Regions from separate parts of the Bacillus sp. 41-22 genome, predicted to be linked through region 2. Evidence: riboswitches for the same ligand, from Rfam matches in the RefSeq annotation. Region 2 holds a riboswitch; the other holds the start of a gene.
What was found. A riboswitch is a leader RNA that binds a small molecule or an ion and turns the genes downstream of it on or off. The one in region 2 is predicted to bind thiamine pyrophosphate.
Positions count from the first base shown of each region.

Region 1: another riboswitch for thiamine pyrophosphate. It lies ahead of tenA (thiaminase II); the one in region 2 lies ahead of LCF45_RS02185 (MTH1187 family thiamine-binding protein).

Region 1 covers NZ_CP084035.1:2,617,959-2,630,118, reverse strand. The annotation lists gene abc-f (ribosomal protection-like ABC-F family protein) at 1-268, shown strand, start outside; gene LCF45_RS13310 (GNAT family N-acetyltransferase) at 289-882, shown strand; gene LCF45_RS13305 (ABC transporter ATP-binding protein) at 1,351-2,121, shown strand; gene LCF45_RS13300 (ABC transporter permease) at 2,096-4,027, shown strand; gene LCF45_RS13295 (lipoprotein BA_5634 family protein) at 4,097-4,768, shown strand; gene LCF45_RS13290 (DUF3914 domain-containing protein) at 4,844-5,185, opposite strand; gene LCF45_RS13285 (esterase/lipase family protein) at 5,465-6,706, shown strand; gene LCF45_RS13280 (homoserine dehydrogenase) at 6,794-7,819, shown strand; gene LCF45_RS13275 (MocR-like pyridoxine biosynthesis transcription factor PdxR) at 7,916-9,364, shown strand; gene ddlB (D-alanine--D-alanine ligase) at 9,369-10,283, shown strand; TPP riboswitch at 10,357-10,462, shown strand; gene tenA (thiaminase II) at 10,587-11,273, shown strand; gene LCF45_RS13260 (pPIWI_RE module domain-containing protein) at 11,605-12,160, shown strand, end outside.
Region 2 covers NZ_CP084035.1:420,214-432,373, forward strand. The annotation lists gene LCF45_RS02180 (methyl-accepting chemotaxis protein) at 1-1,701, shown strand, start outside; TPP riboswitch at 1,763-1,864, shown strand; gene LCF45_RS02185 (MTH1187 family thiamine-binding protein) at 1,966-2,286, shown strand; gene LCF45_RS02190 (ABC transporter permease) at 2,258-3,031, shown strand; gene LCF45_RS02195 (ABC transporter substrate-binding protein) at 3,028-4,026, shown strand; gene LCF45_RS02200 (ABC transporter ATP-binding protein) at 4,023-4,772, shown strand; gene LCF45_RS02205 (ABC-F family ATP-binding cassette domain-containing protein) at 5,218-6,750, shown strand; gene LCF45_RS02210 (glycosyl hydrolase family 18 protein) at 7,223-9,247, opposite strand; gene LCF45_RS02215 (DnaJ family domain-containing protein) at 9,620-9,991, shown strand; gene LCF45_RS02220 (thioredoxin family protein) at 10,002-10,316, shown strand; gene LCF45_RS02225 (hypothetical protein) at 10,330-10,581, shown strand; gene LCF45_RS02235 (TetR/AcrR family transcriptional regulator) at 10,875-11,456, shown strand; gene LCF45_RS02240 (MFS transporter) at 11,523-12,160, shown strand, end outside.

The DNA of each region.
Region 1 (12,160 bases), 2.2 Mb from region 2:
TAATGGAACACTCGTTATAGTTTCTCACGATCGATATTTTCTAGAGAAAACAACTAACACGAAACTCGTGTTTTCAAATAATACGATACAAAAGCAGCTAGAGGAACCTATTAAAACAAGAGATGATATTGAAGAGCTACGTTTAACGTTAGAAACAGAGCGACAAGAAGTATTAGGTAAATTAAGTTTCTTAACTTCTAACGATAAAGAATATAAAGAACTTGATGCACGTTTTATAGAACTTACGAAGCAGATTAAGGCGCTTTAATATAATTAAGGGGGATTAACATGGGAGAAGAGAGTTCGACTAATTTATTTAGAATAGACTGTGGAGATATATACTTGCAAGAGTTTACTATCAAAGATGCGGAGAGTATTTATAAAATATCGAATCAACCGGAAATAGAACAGTTTTTACCAGACTGGAAATCAACGAAAGAACAAAGGATTGACTGGGTTATTAATGATGAAATACCAGCAAATAAAGCATTTCTTAATGCAGTGAAAAATACATGTAACATAGATGATCATATATTAAAGCTAGGAATATTTAATAAAGATACAAATGAATTTATTGGATGGTGCTGCACAAGCATTAAAGAAGAACTCCCTTCACCAAATAGAGAAATAATGTATGCTATTTCAAGCGAGTATCAAAGCGATGGTTACGCTACGAAAGCGACTAAAGGGTTAATTGATTATTTGTTTAAAAATACAAATGTAGATGTCCTCAACGCAATTGCTTTAATTAACAACGTACCATCAAATAAAGTTATTGAAAAATGTGGATTTACTTATTTGAGCCAACAGACGATAGAAAACCAACTATATAATCATTATTTATTAAGCAAATCAGAGTGGATAAAAAATATTGCTCTTTAAAAGGAGTTATAATGGAATGAAATGATTTTAAAAAAGCTTAGAGCTAAAGCTCTAAGCTTTTTTATGTACTATTTACTTTTGGATTATACTTATGAATTATAAGTTATTATTCATCGTTTTGAAGTTCTATAGTTATTCTTTATAATATATTTTATGTTGCTAATAAAGAATACAAGGAATACAGCAACTTTTAATGATGATAATCGTTTCTTAAACCCACTTTTATTTATATATTTAATAGGCTTACAAGGTGTCCTGGCAACCAGAAATAAGTAGCATTGTATTTTATGCTACTATATAGATATTATAAGATGAATAATCGTTAATTATAGTTTGAAAACAGTTTTGTTATCAGTTTTTTTAGAAATCTTACAAGCGTGTAAGATAAATGAAAGATGAATCAATATGTGCTATAAGACAATTCATTTACACTATATTGTGAGAAGTGCAAATGAAGGGAGAATATAAATGGAAATTCTACATGCAAAAAGTATTAGTAAAGTATATAAAGGGAAAGTACCTTTTAAAGCATTGGTAGATATTGATTTATCAATTCAAGAAGGTGAATTTATAGGGATTATGGGGCCATCAGGGAGCGGGAAAACAACGTTATTAAATATGGTATCTACTATCGACTCTCCAACATCGGGAGAAATATTAATAAATGGTACAAATCCTTTCCAGTTGACATCAGATAATTTGGCTTTATTCCGTAGGAAACAATTAGGATTTGTTTTTCAATCATTTAATTTACTTAGCACACTTACAGTAAAGGAAAATATCGTATTGCCGATGACATTAGATGGTGTTTCTGTACAAGAAATGAACAAACGAGTTGTAGAAATTGCAGAGAAATTAAATATTACAGATATATTGAGTAAAAGAACTTTTGAAATTTCAGGGGGGCAAGCTCAAAGAACAGCAATTGCTCGTGCAATTGTTCATAAGCCGCAATTATTACTTGCAGATGAACCAACAGGGAATTTAGACTCTAAATCTTCAAATGATGTAATGGAGATGCTAGATACTTTGAATAAAGAAGAAAAAGCTACGATGATGTTAGTTACACATGATCCGTATGCAGCGAGTTTTTGCAGCAGAGTCATATTTATTAAAGATGGTCAACTATATAACGAAATTTATTGTGGTGAAAGTAGGCAAGCATTTTATCAAAAGATTATGGATGTCCTTTCTTTGTTAGGAGGGAAAAGGCATGACTTTTCGTCAGTTCGCATTTAATAATATTTTTCGTAATAAGCGTACATATGCAGCTCATTTTTTAAGTAGTGCATTTTCTATTATGATTTTCTTTACGTATGCTCTTTTATTATTTCATCCTGATTTACAAGGTGAGTTGAAATCGACAAGTGCAACAATAAGTGCATTTGGTACATTGGGATTTTCAGTTTCGCAAGGCTTGATTTTTGTATTTTCATTTTTCTTCATTCTATATTCAGTTAGTTCATTTTTAAAAACGCGTAAGAAAGAATTTGGGATATTAATGATGCAAGGTATGTCAATGAGACAGCTTAAGAAATTATTATTAATTGAAAATATGTTGATTGGACTTGGCTCAATTTGTATAGGAATTCTAATTGGACTCGTATTTTCTAAACTAGTTTTATTGATAAGCGCAAGTGTATTAATGATTAGTAATGGTTTGCCTTTTTATATACCAGTGCAGGCCGTATTATTAACAGTCATCACATTTCTTTTATTATTTTTAATTGTTTCGCTCGTTACATTTAAAATGATAAAAGTAACAGAACTTGTGGAACTTATACAAGCAGAGGAAAAGCCAAAGCCAGAACCGAAAGCATCAATTTTATTATCGCTACTTTCTTTAATTAGTATAGGGTATGGATATTTTTCAGTATTTCGCTTTATCCCAAGTACTAATTTTATTACGCTTGGAATAGGGGTGCTCCTAGTAATTATAGGAACGTACTTTTTATATACACAGTGTAGCGTTTATATATTGCACCTTGCGAAAAGGAGAGAATCTTTCTTTTTAAAGAGAACAAATATATTAACATTTTCTGAATTAATTTACCGTATGAAAGATAATGCAACGATGTTTTTTATAGTATCTATTGTTTCAGCAGTTGCATTTACAGCGATTGGTACAACAGCTGCAATTGGAAATAGGGATTTGGTAAGGATGACAAATCCCTATACATTTTTGTATGGAAGTTTTGAAAACGACAAAGTATTAAATAAAAATCTTTCTATTATAAAAAAACACCTTTCTGATGCTAATATTCCGTATCGAATGGCTTCATCTTCATATATATACACGGAAAATGGTGTAGATGTAATGAAGTTAAGTGAATATAACGATCTTGCTAAAGCACTAGGCTATCAACAAGAAACAATCGAAAAAGAAGATGAAATTTTATTAATTCCTGGAGTCGTATCACAAAAACAAGAATTTAAAAATGGCGAGTATAAAAAGAATATAGAAGTCATTCAAGGAGATTGGACAAAGACATTTCATGTGAAAAAAGCCGTAGAAAATTTAGTTTTACCACATGATTCTAGAACTATTTATATCGCTGTTAAAGATCAGGTATATGATGGAATACCTCTTACTAGTGACCCAGTTAATAAAGACATTCAATATCGTACTTACGGATTTGTTGTAGACGATTGGATGAAAACGAAGGGAATTTCAAACGAATTAATTAGTAGATTTGAGAAAGATACTAGAGTAGGTAATTTTCAATTTCGGGCTTTAACTATAGATTTGTTAAGTGCAAAGCAAACGAATGGATTATTACTTATGGCAAGTGTTTTAGTCGGAATCGTCTTCTTCACATTCGCTGCTAGTTTTATTTATTTCCGATTATATACTGATTTGGATCGCGATCAACAGCAATATAAAATGATTTCGAAAATGGGATTAAGTAAACGAGAATTAAAAAAAATTGTAACGAGACAGTTATTATTAATGTTCTTCTTACCGATTGTTGTTGCAGTGATTCATACTGTAGTCGCTTATACGGCATTACAGCAATTAGTCGATTTTTCTATAATTAATAGCTCTATCGTTATTTTAATTTCATTTATATGTATACAAGTATTATATTTCTTTATAACCCGTTGGCGTTACCTGCAAAAGCTTTATAAGGTTATGGAGCAATAGAGTTTATTAGCTTGTAAGACTACATTAAAGTATTTGGAAAAAATGAACTGTATGATGAAAGGAAACGCGATGAAAAGAACTTTAACTATTTTTATGTTAACGATACTACTATTAATAAGTTTTAGTGCATGTTCTAAAAAGGAGAATCCATTTCCTGCAAACGGTTTATTAATCATTGGAAATGAAAATAAAATTTCACCAATTATTAATCGTTATCAAGAAATTACGAAAGAAAATGAAGTGTTTTCTGTGAAAACAGGTACTTATGGAAACGGACAGGTATTAATTTTAAATGAGTCTACAGCACAAGCATTGATTAAAGCTAAAGTTTTCCGTAAACGAGATAATGGCTCCAATTTTATGCCTGTAAATACGTTACCGAAATTCCCAAAAGAGGGTTCTCTACTGTTTGCACAAGAAGACGAAAAGACTTTGAAAAGTATTAAATTAGAAGGAAAAGAGGTCCCTGTCATATACAATAGTGACGCTTGGATAGGTAACAAGCGTAATTATCCAACGCAATGGTATGTGATTGTATCCAAAAATAATATATATAAGGAAATAAAAGCAAATGAAACAAAAATGCATCTTCTTCAATTAAAAAAATCTTTAGGTGACGAAAAACCTAAAATGTCGACAGATAATACATTGGTTAATGAAAATGTAAAAGTAAGAAAGCTAATTAAAGATTTTGAGGGAGAAGTATCAGTTCAGTTTTTAACGATTGAAGAAAAATCTTAAAAAAGAGTTCAAGGTTGATAAAGTTTCTATCAACCTTGAACTCTTTTTAGTTATAGACCATTCAGATAACATAGTTTACATGACTTCATTTAATCGAGTCTCGCTCGTTTCTTCAATCGCATTTGAATGTTGAACCGAACCATTTTGAGATTCCTTTTCTTTACGAAATTTCTGTAACATTTCTAAAATCATCCATAAAGGTACACCTTTGTCTTTTAGCATTTTCCATAAGTCTAATTCGCTAAATTTATGATCCGCTTGTTTCATTTCTTGTTCAGATGTACGAATATCAAATTTGATTAGATCATTAGATTTCTTATCTTCATGCTTAGTAGAAGAGATAGTATTATGCTCAAGATTAGATGGGGTTATTTTAGAAGGTTGAGCTAATGTATGAATGTTTAATCCGACTTGCATGCTTTTTTCCTCCTTTTCAAGCAATGAAATTAGTTTTCTTATGATTTTTAAATCCATTTAACATGAGGAAACTATATTTAATTATAAATTCAAATAATCAGATTTACAAGTTGTGTTATGAAAAGTAAATGCTTACTAGAATTAATATTTATCAACATTTGTATATGTTTTCTATATATACAACGTATATAAAATACTTTACATTATGTTTAAGTTGCAAACTAATTTTGTGTTTTTTTTCAAAGATAAATGTAAACGTTTTATTGAGGGGGAGAAAGTATGGGGAAATTATTTTTAAAAGTATGTTTTTTCGCATTAGTGACTGTTTGTTCATTCGCAGCGAAAACAACTTACGCTGAAGAGAGACAACAAAATAATTATCCTATCATTTTAGTGAATGGATTTGCTGGATGGGGTAGAGAGGAAATGCTAGGGGTAAAATATTGGGGTGGTGTTCATGATATACAAGAAGATTTAAAAAGAAATGGTTATACAGTACATACTGCAGCTGTTGGACCAGTTTCTAGTAACTGGGATCGTGCATGTGAATTATATGCGCAAATTAACGGTGGAATAGTAGACTACGGTGCGGCACATGCTGAGAAACATGGACATAATCGTTTTGGTAGAACTTATAGTGGATTTGCACCGAATTGGAGTGAAACAAATAAAGTTCATTTAGTTGGGCATAGCATGGGTGGACAAACGACAAGAACATTAGTGCAGTTATTAAAAGAAGGAAGTTATGAAGAAAAAGATTATGTGAAAAATCATCCGAACACAAAGATATCACCACTATTTGAAGGTGGCAAATCGTATGTTCATAGTGTTACAACTTTAGCAACTCCTCATAACGGTACAACACTTGCGGACGGAAGTCTTCTGTTGCCGTTCGTTAAAGATTTACTCATTACAGCTGCAAGTTTAGGTGGAAACAATAATTTATCATTATATGATTTTAAATTGGATCAATGGGGTATAAAAAAGAATGCCGGAGAGTCCTTTTTCCAATATACTGATCGTATTTTAAATAGTTCAATTTGGGAAAATACAAAAGATATAAGTCAATGGGATTTAAGTACTGATGGAGCAAAGGAGTTAAATAATTGGGTAAAGACGCAATCGGATGTATATTACTTATCTTATAGTGGACATGCATCGCAAGCAGCACCAATAACAGGTTTACATTTACCTCATATAACGATGAATAAAGTGTTAATGGGTAATGCATTTTTCTTAGGTTCCTATGCAAGATATGAAGAGAATCGAACATTAATAGATACTTCTTGGTGGCAAAATGACGGTGTAGTAAATACAAATTCTATGATTGCGCCTTCGTCTAATATTGCTGCAAATGATAATGAGTCTTTACAGGTTGGAAAATGGAATCATATCGAAACGAAAGCAAATTGGGACCATCTTGATATGGTAGGATTAAGCGTTTCAGACACGTTAGGTTTTTCTAATATTCAAGAGTTTTATAAAACAATTGCAGAAAAATTATCACGCTTACCGAAATAGATAATAATAAAGCGCTCTCGATGGAATTCGAGGGCGCTTTATATTATATTGAAAGAGGGATTTGGTAGAAAAATATGGGGGGATATTATGAAAATTCAAGTGGTATTATCAGGGTATGGGACAGTTGGTAAAGAATTTATTAAATTATTAAACGAAAAATATTTATATATAAATAAAACATATGGAATTGAGTTAGTTGTTAGTGGAGTGATAGGAAGAAATATTGCAATACATAACGGGAAAGGTTTGCAGATTAATGATTTATTGACGTATGGTGATGGTTCTGCTGCAATTGAAAAATATATCGAACATTATCCAGAGGAACGCGGAACGATTAATATAAATGGTACTGTATTGGTTGAATCAACTGCTACAAATCTTAAAAATGGAAATCCAGGGAAACAGTATATGAAACAAGCTATTGAAAATCAAATGGATATAGTAGCTATTTCAAAAGGTGCACTTGTTACAGCTTGGAGTGAACTGAATACGGCAGCACGTATTTCAGGCTCACGCATTCGATATAGCGGTGCAACTGCCGCGGCGTTACCGACATTAGACATTGGACAACTAAGTTTAGCAGGTTGCCATATTGAAAAAATAGAAGGAATATTGAACGGGACAACAAATTATATTCTTACAAAGATGCATGAAGAATATAAGACGTTTGAAGAAGCATTGCAAGAAGCACAAAATAAAGGAATTGCGGAGACTAACCCGTTATTAGATATAAGCGGGATGGATAGCGCTTGTAAATTATTACTTTTGACGAATAGTTTAATGGGAAACGATTATTCACTCAAAGATATAAAAATAAACGGAATAGAGCACGTTACAACGCAACAAATTCAAAATGCAAAGGAACAAAATAAATCAATTAAATTAATTGCATCAGCATATAAAGATGATAATGGAAAAGTAAACCTTAGTGTACAACCTTGTAATTTAGAGAAAGAACATCCGTTAGCAAATATAAATGGCACGGAAAAAGGAATTACGTTCTTTACAGATACAATGGGACAAGTCACTACAATTGGTGGAGCTTCTAATCCACGCGGAGCTGCAGCTGCTGCTTTAAAAGATGTAATCAATTTATATCGAAATGATTTATAGGCTTTATAACCGTACCGCTATTAATAAAAAATACATATGTAGTGGACCTTTTGAGAATGAAATAAATATGCAAAAATAATTGCAGGGGGTAAGAAATTGTTTAAAGATTTTAAAGTTGTAAAAGATCGTCCCGTTTATATTCAATTAAAGGATTATTTAAAAAAGATGATTATGAAAGGGCATTTGTTGGGGGACCAAAAAATCCCATCAACAAGGGAACTAAGTGAATTATTATCAGTGAGCAGAAATACAGTACTCTCTGCATATGCGGATTTAGAACAAGAAGGACTCATTTATGCAGTTAAAGGAAAAGGAAATTTCGTTGCGAAGGTGGATATAAGTAACACCTCGTCTGTTGAAATAGATTGGAAAAATAAACTTAATACAGTTACCACATTAGCGGATGAATTAGACTTAATGAAGCATGGAGTTCGCTGGGAAAAAGGAATGATTGTTTTTAATAGTATAGCCCCGGACGAAAAGCTATTTGATGTTGAAAATTTCAAAAGAGCTTTTCTTACTCGTATGTCCATTGAAGGGGATATCGTATTGAACTACGGATATGCAAAAGGTTATAGACCGTTAATGAATTATTTACTTCATTACATGGAAATGAAAGGTGTAGATATTTCGAACAAAGATATTCTAATTACAAATGGATTTACAGAAGGATTAGATATTGTGTTATCTTCTTTATCGAAGAAATCAGGGCGTGTTATTTGTGAGAACCCAACTCACCATGCTGCATTGAAGCTTTTTCGTTTACATGGACTTGAAGTTCATGGAATTAATATGAATGATGATGGTATTGATACGAATGAAGTAGAAAAAAGTTTGCGTGAAAAGGATTTTGATTTCGCGTATTTAATCCCTTCTTATCATAATCCAACTGGTATTGTTACGAGTTCGGAGAAAAGAACGGAATTGATGAGGTTATTTTCAAAATACAAGATCCCTATTATAGAGGATGGGTTTAATGAAGAATTACGTTATTCGGGTTCACATTTATCGCCATTATTAACTTTTGCAGGGGCTGGTAATAATGTGATTTATATTAGTAGCTTTTCAAAGGTACTTTTCCCTGGTTTACGTGTAGGTTGGATCATTGCAGATAAAGAACTGATACATTATTTAGAAAGTGTTAAAAGAGCCAGAACCATTCACACATCTACGTTAGATCAAGCTGTTCTGTTTCAATATTTACATGAAGGATATTTTGAAAAATATTTAAAAAAAGCAAGATCTGTTTATAAGAAAAAATATGAGTTAGCTGTTGGGGCGTGTAATCAGTACATTCCGTTTAAAAGAATGACTGGAGACGGTGGACTTCATTTGTTTATAGAGTTGGAAGAAAAAATTCAAGCCCGCACACTTTTACAAAAGTGTTATGAGAAAGGAGTTACGTTTTCTCCTGGAGATGTTTTTTACTCTGATGGAGGAGGAGCGAACACATTCCGATTAGGATTTTCACGTTTGAAAGAACAGGAAATTGTTAGCGGGATTCAAATAATTGGTGAAACTTTAAAAAATGAAACTTGGAGTTGAGAAAATGAGAATTGGCGTTATTATGGGAGGAGTATCCTCTGAAAAACAAGTATCAATTATGACTGGGAATGAAATGATTGCACATTTAGATAAGAGTAAATATGAAATCGTTCCAATTACGTTAAATGAAAAAATGGATTTAATTGAAAAAGCGAAAGACATTGATTTTGCATTGCTAGCATTACACGGAAAGTACGGAGAAGATGGTACAGTTCAAGGGACGCTAGAGAGTTTAGGTATTCCTTATAGCGGTAGCAATATGTTATCTAGCGGTATATGTATGGACAAAAATATTTCGAAAAAGATTTTGCGTTATGAAGGAGTAGAAACACCAGATTGGATTGAACTTACAAAAATGGAGGATCTAAAGCTTGAGGAGTTAGATAAATTAGGATTTCCGTTAGTGGTAAAACCAAACTCTGGCGGCTCAAGTGTTGGAGTTAAGATTGTCTATGATAAAAATGAATTAATCTCTATGCTGGAAACTGTATTCGAATGGGATTCTGAAGTAGTAATTGAGAAGTATATAAAAGGTGACGAGATTACATGTTCAATTTTTGATGGGCAACAGTTACCTATCATTTCGATTCGACATGCTGCTGTGTTCTTTGACTACAATGCAAAATATGATGATACTAGTACAGTTGAAGAAGTTATCGAACTTCCAGCTGAAATAAAGGAACGTGTAAATAAAGCGTCACTGGCTTGTTATAAAGCATTAAAATGTAGTGTTTATGCAAGGGTTGATATGATGGTGAAGGAAGGAATTCCATATGTAATGGAAGTTAATACATTACCAGGGATGACACAATCAAGTTTACTGCCAAAAAGTGCGGAAGCAGCGGGAATTAATTATAGCAAACTATTAGATATGATAATTGAAACTTCATTAAAAGTAAGGAAAGAAGAAGGTTTTTAAGGTAGTTATATAATTAATTCTTTTGACAGTTCCACGAATTATGCTATGATAATTACAATACGACAACTAAATATTTGTCCACTAGGGGGGCCTTTTATAGGCTGAGATCAGATGAAATTTTGAGACTCTTAGTACCTGATCTGGTTAATGCCAGCGTAGGGAAGTGGGAAAGACGTTGCTATTTAACGAATAAATACTGTCAATTTCACTTTCTTTACGCCTGTAAAGAAAGTTTTTTTATTTTACAGCTTTAATAATCGTGGATAAATACGTATATTTTTTACATTATTTGGAGGTAATTAAATGACTTTTTCACAATCATTACGTAAAGAAGTAGATTCAATTTGGGAAGCAAGTTTTAACCATCCTTTTGTAAAAAAACTAGGCGAAGGAACATTAGATTTAGCTAGTTTTCGATATTATGTGCTTCAAGATTCTTATTATTTGAGTCATTTTGCTAGAGTACAAACGTTAGGTGCTGCAAAGGCTCTTGAATTAGAAACGACAGCTCGTATGGCACACCATGCACAAAATACGTATGAAGCTGAGTTATCATTACATGAGAATTTCGCAAAGAAATTAGGGATTACAAAAGAAGAAAAAGATAATTTTATTCCTGCGCCAACTGCATATGCATATACATCTCATATGTATCGTGCAGCTTATGAAGGGCATTTAGGAGATATTATTGCGGCTATTTTACCTTGTTATTGGTTATATTATGAAATCGGTGAACGATTAAAAGAATGTCAACCAGAAGAGCCAATTTATCAAGAATGGATTTCTGCATATGGATCCGATTGGTTCCGTACTCTAGTAGAAGAGCAAATCACACGATTAGATACGATCGCTGAAAAAGTAACAGAGGCAGACCGTAATCGTATGAGACAACATTTTATTTTTAGTAGTCAATATGAATATTCATTTTGGGAAATGGCATATACATTAGAAAAATGGCCGGTGAATGAAGAAGTTAAAGGTGTTATTTAATTAAGAGTGTATAAAGGGTATCGCTATATAAAGAGGCGATACCTTTTATTATATTTAGTTTCTGTAATTTTTTTGTAAATCATAGATAAAAAATATAATAATTCATTATAATGATTTTATAATATAAAGTCCCATAAGGAGGTAGTTATATGTTAATAGTTACTTTATATTAATTTGATTTTAATAATGTTTTATTTGTATAACCAAATGTAATTTAGCTATTTCCTTTAATGTGCTTGGTTAAAAATTGATTCGTTAATGCTTAAAAAATTGGTATCTTTTCTAGTATTACTCATGATCAACATAAATTAAGAGAGGAAGTATTAATAATATGGAAAAATTACAGTTATTAGCATTTAAAAATATAGTAGAACCCCTCTATAATGAGAAAGTATCGTATATTTATTTTCCTATTGAATGGCTTGAGATTGTAGAGATACATTATAGAACATTTTTATTAACGAGCAAATTAAAACTTGTAAATGAAAGATTGTATGAAATGTTTTCTGATATATTATTCATTCAGCATAATCCATATATATTAAAGGAAGATACGCCCTGGATTGTAGCAAAAGAACCAATGAAACAAGAACAGTTAGACTATATTTTCCAAAGCTGGTATGAGGTTATTCATGATTGGAAACCTAATAAATTAATAGATCCACCACATTTAGAATGGCAGTATGATTTAATTAGTAATTTACCAGCATTACATGATAAAAAAACGTTTTCTAAATGGGTACCAGCTCTAATTACTCATATTTTTTGCGAACAGCCTTTACGTATGGAAAATAAAAATGAGGAAGAAATATATTTTTCACCACTGCGATCACAACATGTTTCTGAAGCGATGTCTGAGCCAATTAAAGATGAAGAAACACATGATT
Region 2 (12,160 bases):
AATGTATTGTTAACTGTATTAGTTATTTTGACGCTTGTTGGTAGTATGGGGGCGTTAAGTTTTAACATGTTTCAAAATAGTATGATGTCTATATTTGAAAGGCATTCTTTTGAAACAGGAGATACGGTATTACATAAATTAGACGCAGAAATAGTGAGAGATGTTGCAAAAGATCCAACGGCAGAAAGAGAAAAGAGAGAGAAGTTAACAGAGAAATTAGATGAATCAACGGAAGAATTGAACAGTGTTGGACAAACGTATATTGTTGGAGCAAAAGAAAATGAAAAAGGTGAGTTACAAATCGTCGACTTGTCTACAGACTTAGCAAATGTTGTTGAAGTAAAGCCAGGGGACTATTATAAACAACCAGATCTTTGGATGAAAGCATATGATAAGGTAATGAGCACGAAAAAAGCAAACATGACAGTAGTATATGAAGACGCATTAGGATCATGGGTAACGATATTAGAGCCAATTAAAGATGGAGAAGATAATATTGTGGCAATTGTTGCAACCGATGTAGATGCCTCTATTGTTCCTATTACAAAGGGAAAATTCATTATACAAGGTTTAATGTTTATTTGTATTTCTGTTTTAATTGCAACTGTTATTCAATTCTTAATCGTACGTAACGCACTTGCTCCATTGCGGGATTTACGTGAAGGGTTGCGCAAAGTCGGTGAAGGTGATTTAAGTATTAAATTAGAGGAAAGACCAGATGATATTGGTATTATTAATGCGTATTTTAATAATACCATCGAGAAGTTTAAAGGAATTATAGATAAAGTGAAGCAGACAGCAGAACAGGTTTCCTCATCTTCAAAAGAATTGTCAGTGAGTACGAAAGAGAATAGCATGGCAGTTCAAGAAATCGTAAGTTCTATGGTTGAGTTAAGAGCTGGCGCCCAGTCACAAGAAACTTCAGTACCACAGTATTTAGGTATTGTATATGAAATGGAAGATAAGATGGAGGAGATAACGAATGCTGCAAAACAAATGGTGAAAGAGTCTGAAGGTATAGAGCATCATTCAGGAAAAGGAAATGGTGTTATTAAACAGGCGATTAATCAAATGAACATAATACAAAATGCAGTACAAGATTTATCTTCTATTATTTATTCTTTGGAAGCAAGATCAAAAGAAATTAGTGATATTGTAACTGAAATTACAGGTATTTCAAATCAAACTAATTCGCTAGCTTTACATGCTACTATTGAAGCTTCACGTGCTGAGGAAACTGGAGAGGGATTTGCCGTTGTTGCTGATGAAGTGCGTAAATTAGCAGAGCAGACGGAAGCATCAGCAAAAGATATAGCAAAATTAATTGGGGAAACACAAGCTGGAACGGAAGAAGCTGTTGTTTCAATGCAAAAAGCTTCAAAAGAAGTAGAATCAGGAATTAAACTTGTTGAAAGTAGTGGTGCTTTCTTTGAAAAAATTTCGAAATCAGCACAAACTGTTACCAATCAAGTTAGAGCTGTTTCTAGCAATTCAAGTGATATATTGCAAAATAGCCAAAATATTGTTCGTGTTGTAAATGAACTATCACTTATCGCAAATAAGTATGCGAATAGTAGTAGTAATGTTCAAGAAAGTATGAAAGAACAGGAAATGTCTGTACAAGATATTGCTGAATTAGCTAGTTCTTTAAGTTGGCTTTCACAGGAGTTACAAGAGTTAATTGGGGAATTCAAAAGTTAAATGAAGTGATTATGCATGCTTTTGTTTGTTCAATAAAATAAATCATGCTACAATGAAAACGAATTAAGAACCGGGGAGCCAATTGGCTGAGAGGATGTAAGTATACATCGACCCTCAACCTGATCTGGATAATGCCAGCGTAGGGAGTTACTTTAAAGTGATGTAGCATAAGTTATTATAGAATAACTTGTATACAAGGCTTTCCTACATGGTAGGAAAGCCTTTTCTTTTTTTGAAACCATATTTTGTAAGGGGGGTTTTATTATGTCACAACAAGTTACAATTTCATTTTCAGTAGTACCACAAGCGAAGAACAAAGATGTGTATTCCGTTGTTGATAAAGCAATTGAAGTTGTACAACAGTCGGGAGTTCGTTATGAAGTAGGGGCAATGGAAACAACGTTGGAAGGAGAATTAGATGTACTTCTTGACGTCATTAAACGCGCGCAACAAGCTTGCGTCGATGCTGGAGCAGAAGAAGTAATCACTTCTATTAAAATTCACTATCGTCCAAGTACAGGCGTAACGATTGACGAAAAAGTTTGGAAGTACCGTGATGAATATGCAAAACCAGAAGCGATCTAAAATAATCACAACAATTTGGCTTATCCTTCTCATTGCTATATGGGAAGGATCTGTTTCATTATTTAAAATTGAGCCGTGGATTTTACCGAAGCCGTCTGCAATTGTGCAAGAGTTAATTGGAATGAAAGATTTACTATTACCGAATACAGTGCAAACGTTACAGGAAGTAATAATTGGGTTGTTTTTTGCAATTTTACTTGGGACGAGTATTGCTATCATTATGGATGTCATCCCTTTATTTCGGATTTTAATGAATCCATTGCTCGTTATTTCGCAAACAATTCCAATCGTTGTGCTCGCACCATTATTTATTATTTGGTTTGGATACGGAATGTTGCCAAAAGTAATGGTTGTTATTCTTGTTTGTTTCTTCCCAATTGCGCTTAGCATTTTAGAAGGTTTCCAAACGGTAGATAAAAATATGCTGAAACTGTTACAAACAATGAAGGCAACGAAATGGCAAGTTTACCAGAAAGTAAAGTTTCCAGCAGTACTCCCATACTTCTTCTCAGGTTTAAAAATTGCTGTTACATATAGTGTGATGGGGGCGATTATTGGGGAATGGCTTGGTGCCAGCGAAGGATTAGGAGTTATGCTTACAAGAGCAACAAAATCCTTTTTAACGGCTCGAGTATTTGGTGTTGCAGCGATTATCGTCATGGTGACATTATGTCTGTACTTTATTGTTGAATTTATGGCAAGAATAACAGCACCATGGATATACAGAAAGGGCGGCAGAAAATGAAAAAAGGTTTAAAAATTATGTTAGCTGCATTATTAGCAGTAACTGTTGCTGGATGTAATCCGGCGAAGAAAGAAGAAAGTTCAAGTAAAGATAAAAAAGTAAAAGTCGTTTTAGATTGGTTTCCAAATACGAATCATACTGGCTTATATGTAGCGCAAACGACAGATTATTACAAAAAGCAAGGGCTTGATGTAGAAATTATCCAGCCTGGTGATAATGTAACGGCAGAGCAGATGATTGCTTCTGGGAAAGCAGACTTTGCGATAAGCGCACAAGAAAATGTAACATTAGCTCGTGTTGAAGGAATCCCAGTTGTTTCTGTTGGTGCAATTATTCAGCATAATACCTCTGCTTTTGCATCTCTAAAAAAAGATAATATGACGTCACCGAAAGATTTTGAAGGTAAACGTTATGGCGGCTGGGGGGGACCAGCAGAAGAAGCGACGTTAAAGACGATTATGGAGAAACATCAAGCTGATTTTAATAAAGTTGAAAAAATTATTCTTGGACAAACAGATTTCTTTAAATCAATCGGTCGTGATGCAGACTTTGAATGGATTTATTATGGATGGGATGGAATTGAAGCGAAGCGTCAAGGAAAAGAGTTAAATACAATTATGGTAAAAGACTTAGATCCAGCGCTTGATTTCTATAGTCCTGTTATTATTACAAGTGAAAAACATACGAAGCAAGATAAAGATTTTGTGAAAAAATTTATGACGGCAACGACAGAAGGTTATGATTTTGCAATTAAAGAACCGAAAGAAGCTGCGGATATTTTAATTAAAGCTGTTCCAGATGTGAATAAAGAATTAGTACAAGAAAGCCAAAAGTGGTTAAGTACAAAGTATCAAGATGATGCAAAAGCGTGGGGAGTACAGAAGGAAGAGATTTGGACGAATTACATGAATTTCTTATATGACAACAAAGTTATTAAAAAGAAAATCGATGTAAAAGATGCCTTTACAAATGAATTCCTTCCAAGTGAAAAATGAGTGGATTACAAATAAAAGATATTGTAAAAGCTTTCGATGGAAAGAATGTATTAGCAAATATTAGTGCGTCTATACAAGAGGGAGAGTTTGTCTCTTTTGTAGGTCCGAGTGGTTGTGGAAAAAGTACATTATTAAATATGATTGCAAGTGTTGAAGAGCCAACGAGCGGAGAAGTGTTTTATAACGAGGAGTATGTAAAAAAACAAGATGTTGTTAGTTATATGCCGCAACAAGATTTATTACTACCGTGGCGATCGGCTTTGCAAAATATCGTTCTTCCATTGGAAATCGAAGGGAAGCCTAAAAGACAAAGGCTGACAGAAGGAATGGAAGCATTAAAGCAATTTGAGCTAGATGAATACGCAGATCATTATCCAGATGAGTTATCAGGTGGAATGCGTCAAAGAATTAGTTTCCTTCGTACGTATTTATGTGAAAAGCCAATTATGCTGCTGGATGAGCCTTTTGGAAAATTAGATGCATTTACAAAAATGGAAGTACACAGTTGGCTTTTAAATTCTTGGCATCAAGAAAAGCAAACAATTGTTATGGTTACACATGACTTAGATGAGGCAATTTTACTTTCTGATCGCGTATTTATTTTATCTCAAAGACCAGCATCAATAGTTGGCGAGGTCCAAGTGGAATTACCTAGGCCGCGAACGATGGATATGTTAACATCTCTTGAGTTAAAGAAGGATAAGGAAGAAATTTTAAGAGTATTGGCTCCTTACATGAAAAAATAGAAAAAAGTCTTTTAACAGTTTTTTGTATAATTGCTGTTAAGAGGCTTTTTTCTATTGAAGGAGAAAGATGAAATCTATAGGGGAAATAGTGGGTTCATTAACATCGGATAAATTGGAAGAAGGAACAAAAGAAAAAGTAGAGAATAGAATATAACAGAGTGATTTATACTCTTAATATAACAAACGTTAAAGGAGTGAAAGGATAAAATGACTTTATCAACTGTTCTTCAAATGGTTTTAGCTTGATACGGGAGAAGTCTGCCCATTTTTAAAGATGAAGCTAAATTGAAGACAGCAGGTAAAGAACCTTAATCCTTTCTTACGATAATATGTAATGGGTAAGGTGTATTCACCTTACCCATTTTTATATGTATAACTAAATAAGGCTTTATACTGTTGTTCTCTCTATTTAGCTTATGGATCATAAGAAAAGGAGAGAGAAAAGATGAGTATATTAACAGTAGAAAATGTAAGTCATTCATATGGTGAGAAAACCATTTTATATAATACGTGCTTTCGATTATTAAAGGGCGAACATGTTGGGCTAGTAGGGAAAAATGGAATTGGAAAATCAACATTATTACGCTTGTTAACGGGAGAACTTATACATGATGATGGGAAAATTGAATGGTTTCCACATGTGAAGATTGGCTTTTTGCAACAGCATATAGATTTACAAGAAGGCATAACAATTGAAGAATACTTGCAAAGTGCGTTTTCTAACCTGTATGAGTTGGAACGTGACATGTTAAAACTTACAGAAGAGATGGCTGGAGCAGGAGAAGTAGCGAAATTGTTAGTAAGGTATGGAGAGTTACAAACTATATTGGAGAATTCTAATTTTTATCAAATTCATACAGAAATTGAGGAAGTAGCAACAGGCTTAGGCTTGTTTGAAATAGGATTGGAAAAGGATGTTTCAAAGTTAAGTGGTGGTCAGCGGACAAAGTTGTTACTTGGGAAACTCCTTTTAGAAAAAGCGGATGTTTTATTATTAGATGAGCCAACTAACTATTTAGATACAGCACATATAGAATGGTTGCAATCATATTTACAAATGTATGAAAAAGCTTATATTATCATTTCGCATGATGAAATATTTTTGAACAATATTACGAATGTTATTTATCATCTAGACGAACGAAAGGTTAAGCGCTATGCGGGAGATTATGAAACCTTTTTGCAAAGTTATCAATTACAAAGGAAACAATTACAAGCGGCGTATGCGAAACAACAAAAAGAAATTGTACATTTAGAGGGTTTTATTCAAAAAAATAAAATTCGTAAAGCGAAACAAGCGAAAAGTCGTGAAAAAGTATTAGAGAAAATGAAAAAGGTTGAAAAGGTTAACGATGTACCTCGCGCCCGTTTTGATTTTAATGTTTATACTGAGCCAGTGAGCCGTATATTACAGGTAGAGAAACTGAAAATTGGTTATGGTGAACCGTTATTTCCGGAATTGGATTTTCAAGTGAAAAAAGGGGAAAAGATTGCGATTATTGGTCATAATGGGATTGGAAAAACAACAATGTTAAAAACATTACTAGGACAAATAAAACCGTTAGGCGGCTCAGTTTCTGTTGGGGAACGAGTAAAACCCGCTTATTTTGCACAAGAGGAATTTTCCTCAGAAATAACTGCACTAGAAAGAGTATGGGCAGGGAGACCAGATATGACAAGAAAAGAAATCCGACAAGCATTAGCAAAGTGCGGATTGAAAGAAGAACATGTATTAAAACCTATCCAGTTATTAAGTGGAGGAGAACAAACAAAAGTACGATTATGCGAACTTATCGTAACTAAAAGCAATGTTTTAATTTTAGATGAACCAACTAACCATTTGGATACAGAGACTAAGACGGATTTACAGGAAGCGTTAAAACAATATAAAGGTACAGTTTTAATTGTTTCACATGAGCCCTCTTTCTATGAAGCATGGATAACGAAAATATGGAATATCGAAAAATGGAACGTTTAACAATAATCACAAAGAAAAGGCATTAGCTTTTATGAGTTAATGCCTTTTCTTTGTGATTAACATGATTTTCGAGAACTCTCAAATGAGAATTGTATGAAAAAGAACTCTTATGGTGCGCTTATAAGCGCACCATAAGAGTTCTTTTTCTTTGGTTATATTTATAATAATACTAGATGCCTTTCCCTAATAGGCTACTATCTTTTTTATATATATAGATAGTTTGAAATGGAATGGAAATGATTCCTATATGTAAAGGATAATGTGATTAGTATGGGAAGACAATAGAACTTAAAGGAAATTCATGTAAAATTCAGATGAACTTCACGCGAACTTCATATTAGAAACTAAATATAATTATAATAGGTTATTGTAATATGAATTGTGATTTTTCATAAAATTAAAAGTTTGAATTTAGGATAGAGCACTCAAACCTAAATTCAAACTTTAGTGAAATAATTAATGGAGGTTACGTTTAGTTTTCGTTAATGGATGCATTTACAAGTTCGGCGGGATTGCCTGTTCCTGCCCCTCCGATTGTAACTGATCCACCAGGAGGAATTTCACCATTCCATCCTGCATTCGTAATTACGTAATGATTATTTATTTTACTACTAATTTTAGAATCCCAAACTTGTGTTAAATTGCCGTTATAATCAAATTCTAATTTCCAGTTTTTAATAGGGGTCGTTCCGCTATTTTTAATTATAATTGAGAAGTTGTAACCACTTCCCCAATTTGAAGTGACTGAAAAGGTAGCATTGCCATTTCCACCAGGAGGTGTTGTGTTAGCATCATCTGTTTTTATAAGAATAGAAGTAGGTTGTGATTTGTTACCAGCAGCATCTTTTGCTAATACTGAAAATGTGTATTCTGTATTAGGTTTCAAGTTTTTAATTGTAATGCTATTTGTTGTTGTACTCCATTTCTCTTCTCCGGCAGTAATTTCATATTCAGTAACGCCTACGTTATCAGTAGATGCAGTCCAGTTTAATTGAACTGAGTTTGAATTTTTATTTGTAACAGCAATATTTTTTACGTTTGTTGGTGGTTCAGTATCTTTTTGAGTAATAGGTCCACCAAGTAATTCTTTTACTAGCGTATCAAGTAATTTTGGTCCACTACAACTATATTTTGGACTTGTACGGCAATCCCCGCTTAGTTCCCAAAACATTGCGCCACTTAAACCCTTTGTCTTTATATAGTCTGTTTTATATTTCATAGATTCATTGTCATCATAGCTAATAAAGGTTCCTGTAGTCGTATTATATAAATAAGGTACTTTCGCTACATCGTTCCATCCGCGAACAAAACCATTTTTATTCACATAATTAGATGCTAAATCACCATAATCGTACACACCTGTGTCACCGGTAGAATAATCATCCCAAGTACCTTTAGAAGCGAGCTTTCCGTCACTACCTGGTTTACAAGGTTGGTATTGCCCATTATTTTCTTTTCCGCAACTTTTCCATCCACGTCCGTAAAAAGGTACACCTAATACGAGTTTATCCGCTGGAACCCCTTCATTTGTATAAATGTCTATCGCACCATCTACGTAAAATTTCGTATCCGCTGCGGGGTCATTTGGATCTTTGTATAGTGCAGCATTATGGTTAGAAGTAGCTTCCCATCCACCGTGGAAATCGTATGTCATAATATTAATCCAATCCAGTATTTGAGAAATCTTCTTTAGCTCTGTATGATCCGCATAACGTTGGCTTGCACCTGACGCGATTGTTAGTAAATATTGTTTACCATCTTCTGCACCAGCTTTCGTTAATGCATTTCGAACATCTTGAAGCAGAAGGGTGAAGTTTTGTTTATCTTCAGGACGATAACTACCACCAGGAATCGTTTCAACACCCGGGTATTCCCAGTCTAAATCAACGCCGTCAAATCCATATTCGCGAAGAAAAGCTACTGTAGATTCAGCGAACACTTTTCTTGTTTTTTCATCAGCGGCCATATCAGAAAAGCGGTTAGACCAAGTCCAGCCACCAACTGAAATAATTGTTTTTAAGTGAGGATACTTAGCTTTTAATCGTTTCAGTTCTCCGAAATTTCCACAGCGGGCATATTTATCACAATCTTCCCAAGTTGTACCCGATCCCGGATAAGATTTTGTGACATCAGCCCATGGTTCACCGAGTACGAGAGTGCCATTAGGGACCTCTTTATTTTGCAGTGGTACACCAGATTCTTTACAGTTCCACGTTTGTTTATTTGGATTATCGGGGTGAGTAGAAGGGTTTCCATGTTTTCCATTCCAGCAAATATCAGCGAAAGCATAGTTTAAATGAGTTAGCTTTGATGCATCAATGTCTGCAACTTGATAATTACGTCCGTAAACGCCCCATGAAGGAAAATACCCAACAATTTTTTGACCTTGCTTTGGTGAATCTGCTAATGCGAAATTTGGAGTAATAAAGTTTGTGAGAAAAAGAGGTAAGAAAAGTAGTAGGGATAGTAATAGCAGCGTGAATTTTTTTGATCTCATAGTCATTTCTCCTTTCAAAATAAAAGATATATTTAAAGGCATGCGCCAATAAACCAAAGTGAATCTAGACGTATGAAACGTCTAGATAAAAATGATCAGACATCACGAAGTCTATACAAGGGAGCTGGGGGTGATTAAATCGTAGCAAATGCAAGATTTGGTGTAAACGCTTTATTGGATTCACAAAGATTTTCTCAATATTAAATGGCTCTAATACAGACTACACATGAAAATAAAATATTGATTAGGGAGGAAAAGGCTCCTTGTAATTAAATTTGAGAAAAAATTGTATAAAGTCAATTTGTAATAGCGTAGCAAGATGAGAAAATATCATGTAAAATAATAGTAAAAATATGTAAAGGAGCGAATGGTGTGGATGTCTTTTTGAACATTGCTGAAGAAAAAATTCGACAAGCAATACGGAATGGTGATCTCGATCATATTCCGGGGAAAGGAAAACCACTACAATTAGAAGACCTTTCAATGGTACCTCCAGAACTTAGAATGAGTTATAAAATCTTGAAAAATGCAGGTATGATTCCACCAGAAATGGAACTACAAAAAGATATATTAAAAATAGAAGACTTAATTGCGTGCTGTTATGATGAAGTAGAGAGAAAAGAATTACAAGAAGAGTTAACAGCAAAAACGCTGCGTTTTCAGCAGGTAATGGAAAAGAGAAAGATTAAAGATAGTTCAGCTTTTCGTATGTATCAGGGTAAAGTATTTCGTAAATTACGCTAAGAGGGATAAGATGAATACATTTGAAACGATAGAAGAATTAGCGACATATATTGAAGGACAACAATTAGTACTGCTGTTTATTAAAACGGAAAATTGTGGTGTTTGTGATGTTATGTTAAGAAAAGTAAATTGCGTATTAGAGAATTATGATTACGTAGAGAAAGTAGAAATATTACTACAAGACATGCAAGAGATTGCGGGGCGATATGCAGTATTTACAGGGCCAACAGTTTTATTATTTTATAATGGAAAAGAGATCCTTCGTGAATCGCGCTTCATTTCACTTGAAAATTTAGAGAGAACCATTCAATTATTCGAAGATTAAGGGAGGCTTTTATATGGAATTTATTATTGTCATACTATTATTTGTTGTAGTTGGAACGATCGTAACAGCAGTTCGATCAAACAAAAAGAAGGTAAATCTTACAAAACAAAATAACATTCATAATTCATCCAACAGCTCATCACCATTATTTTTCTTTGCTGGATCGGATAATGATAGCTCGCACGATGGCGGTTCACATGATTGCGGAGGTTCTTTTGGTGGAGATAGTGGAGGTAGCTGCGGTGGTGGAGGCGGTGGTGATTGATGAGAATACGCCTTATAGGGGGCGTATTTCTTTTTAAACAAACGTTTGATTAGTTGGCTTACATATGCATAAAAACAGTTAAACAAACGTTTGATTAAATATTTTTAACATGCTAGGGGAAATGAAAAGGGAACCGTATTTCTTACTAAATGAGGATTTAAATTTGGAATAATACATATGATTCGAATGTGGTTTGAAAGTACGTTTTCTTAAATAAGGAGTATAGCCTCTTGCGATAGAGGTTTTTTATTTGTTATTATTAGACTGAACGGTCGGTTTAAAGAGGTGTGAATATGAGAAGAAGCGCAGAAGAGATAAAGAAAGAAATTGCCTATAAAGCAGAAAGTCTGTTTTCACAGAAGGGCTATGCAGCTACATCTATGGAAGAGATTTGTGAAATTACAGAGAGAAGTAAAGGAAGCATTTATTATCACTTTAAAAGTAAAGAAGAATTATTTTTATTTGTAGTGAAACAGCATACGTATGATTGGCTTGAAAAATGGAATGAAAAAGAGAAGTTGTATAGTACTAGTACTGAAAAACTATATGGTCTCGCGGAATATTATGTAGAGGACATACAGCAACCCATTTCAAATGCAATAGAGGAATTCTCTATGAGCCAAGTTGTAAGTAAAGAAATTCTGGATGAACTGTTAGCTTTAACTAGAGAATCATATGTTATGGTTGAGAAATTAATTGAAGCAGGTATACAGTCTGGAGAGTTTCAAGAAGATGATACGCGTGATCTTATGTATATTGTGAATGGATTATTATCGGGGCTTGGAGTACTTTACTACGAGTTAGATTATAAAGAGCTGAAACGTATTTATAAAAAGGCAATAGATGTATTGTTAAAAGGAATGGCAGCTGAATAATAGGTCAGTTGCTTTTCTTACAAAATAAATTAGACCGAACGGTCGGTTTATGAAAGGGGAATGAAAATGAACGCTTTATTTAAAAACCGAGCATTTATGCTCGTTATGGCATCTGATATTTTACAACAATTTGCAATTTGGATCAGAAATATGGCTCTTTTGTATTTCATAATGGAGCGAACGAATAATGATCCAGTTTCAGTTTCTTTATTATCGGTTATGGAATATGCACCTATTTTTATTTTCTCGTTTATCGGTGGGGCGCTAGCTGATCGCTGGAATCCGAAAAGAACGATGGTTGCTGGAGATGTATTAAGTGTACTGTCTATTGTAGGAATTGTCTTGTTGTTAAAGCTGGATTATTGGCAGGCTATATTTTTTGCAACACTCATTTCCGCGATTGTAGGTCAGTTTTCTCAGCCATCATCTTCGCGTATATTTAAACGCTATGTAAAAGAAGAACAGGTAGCAAATGCGATTGCATTTAATCAAACATTACAGTCGCTATTTATGATTTTTGGACCAGTGGTAGGATCGCTTGTGTACACACAACTTGGTTTATTTACGTCACTATATAGCTTAATTATTTTATTTTTGTTATCTGCTATCGCTCTTTCATTTTTACCAAAATGGGTGGAACAAGAGCAAGTGGCGAGAGGTTCATTAAAAAATGATATAAAAGAAGGTTGGAAATACGTTCTTCA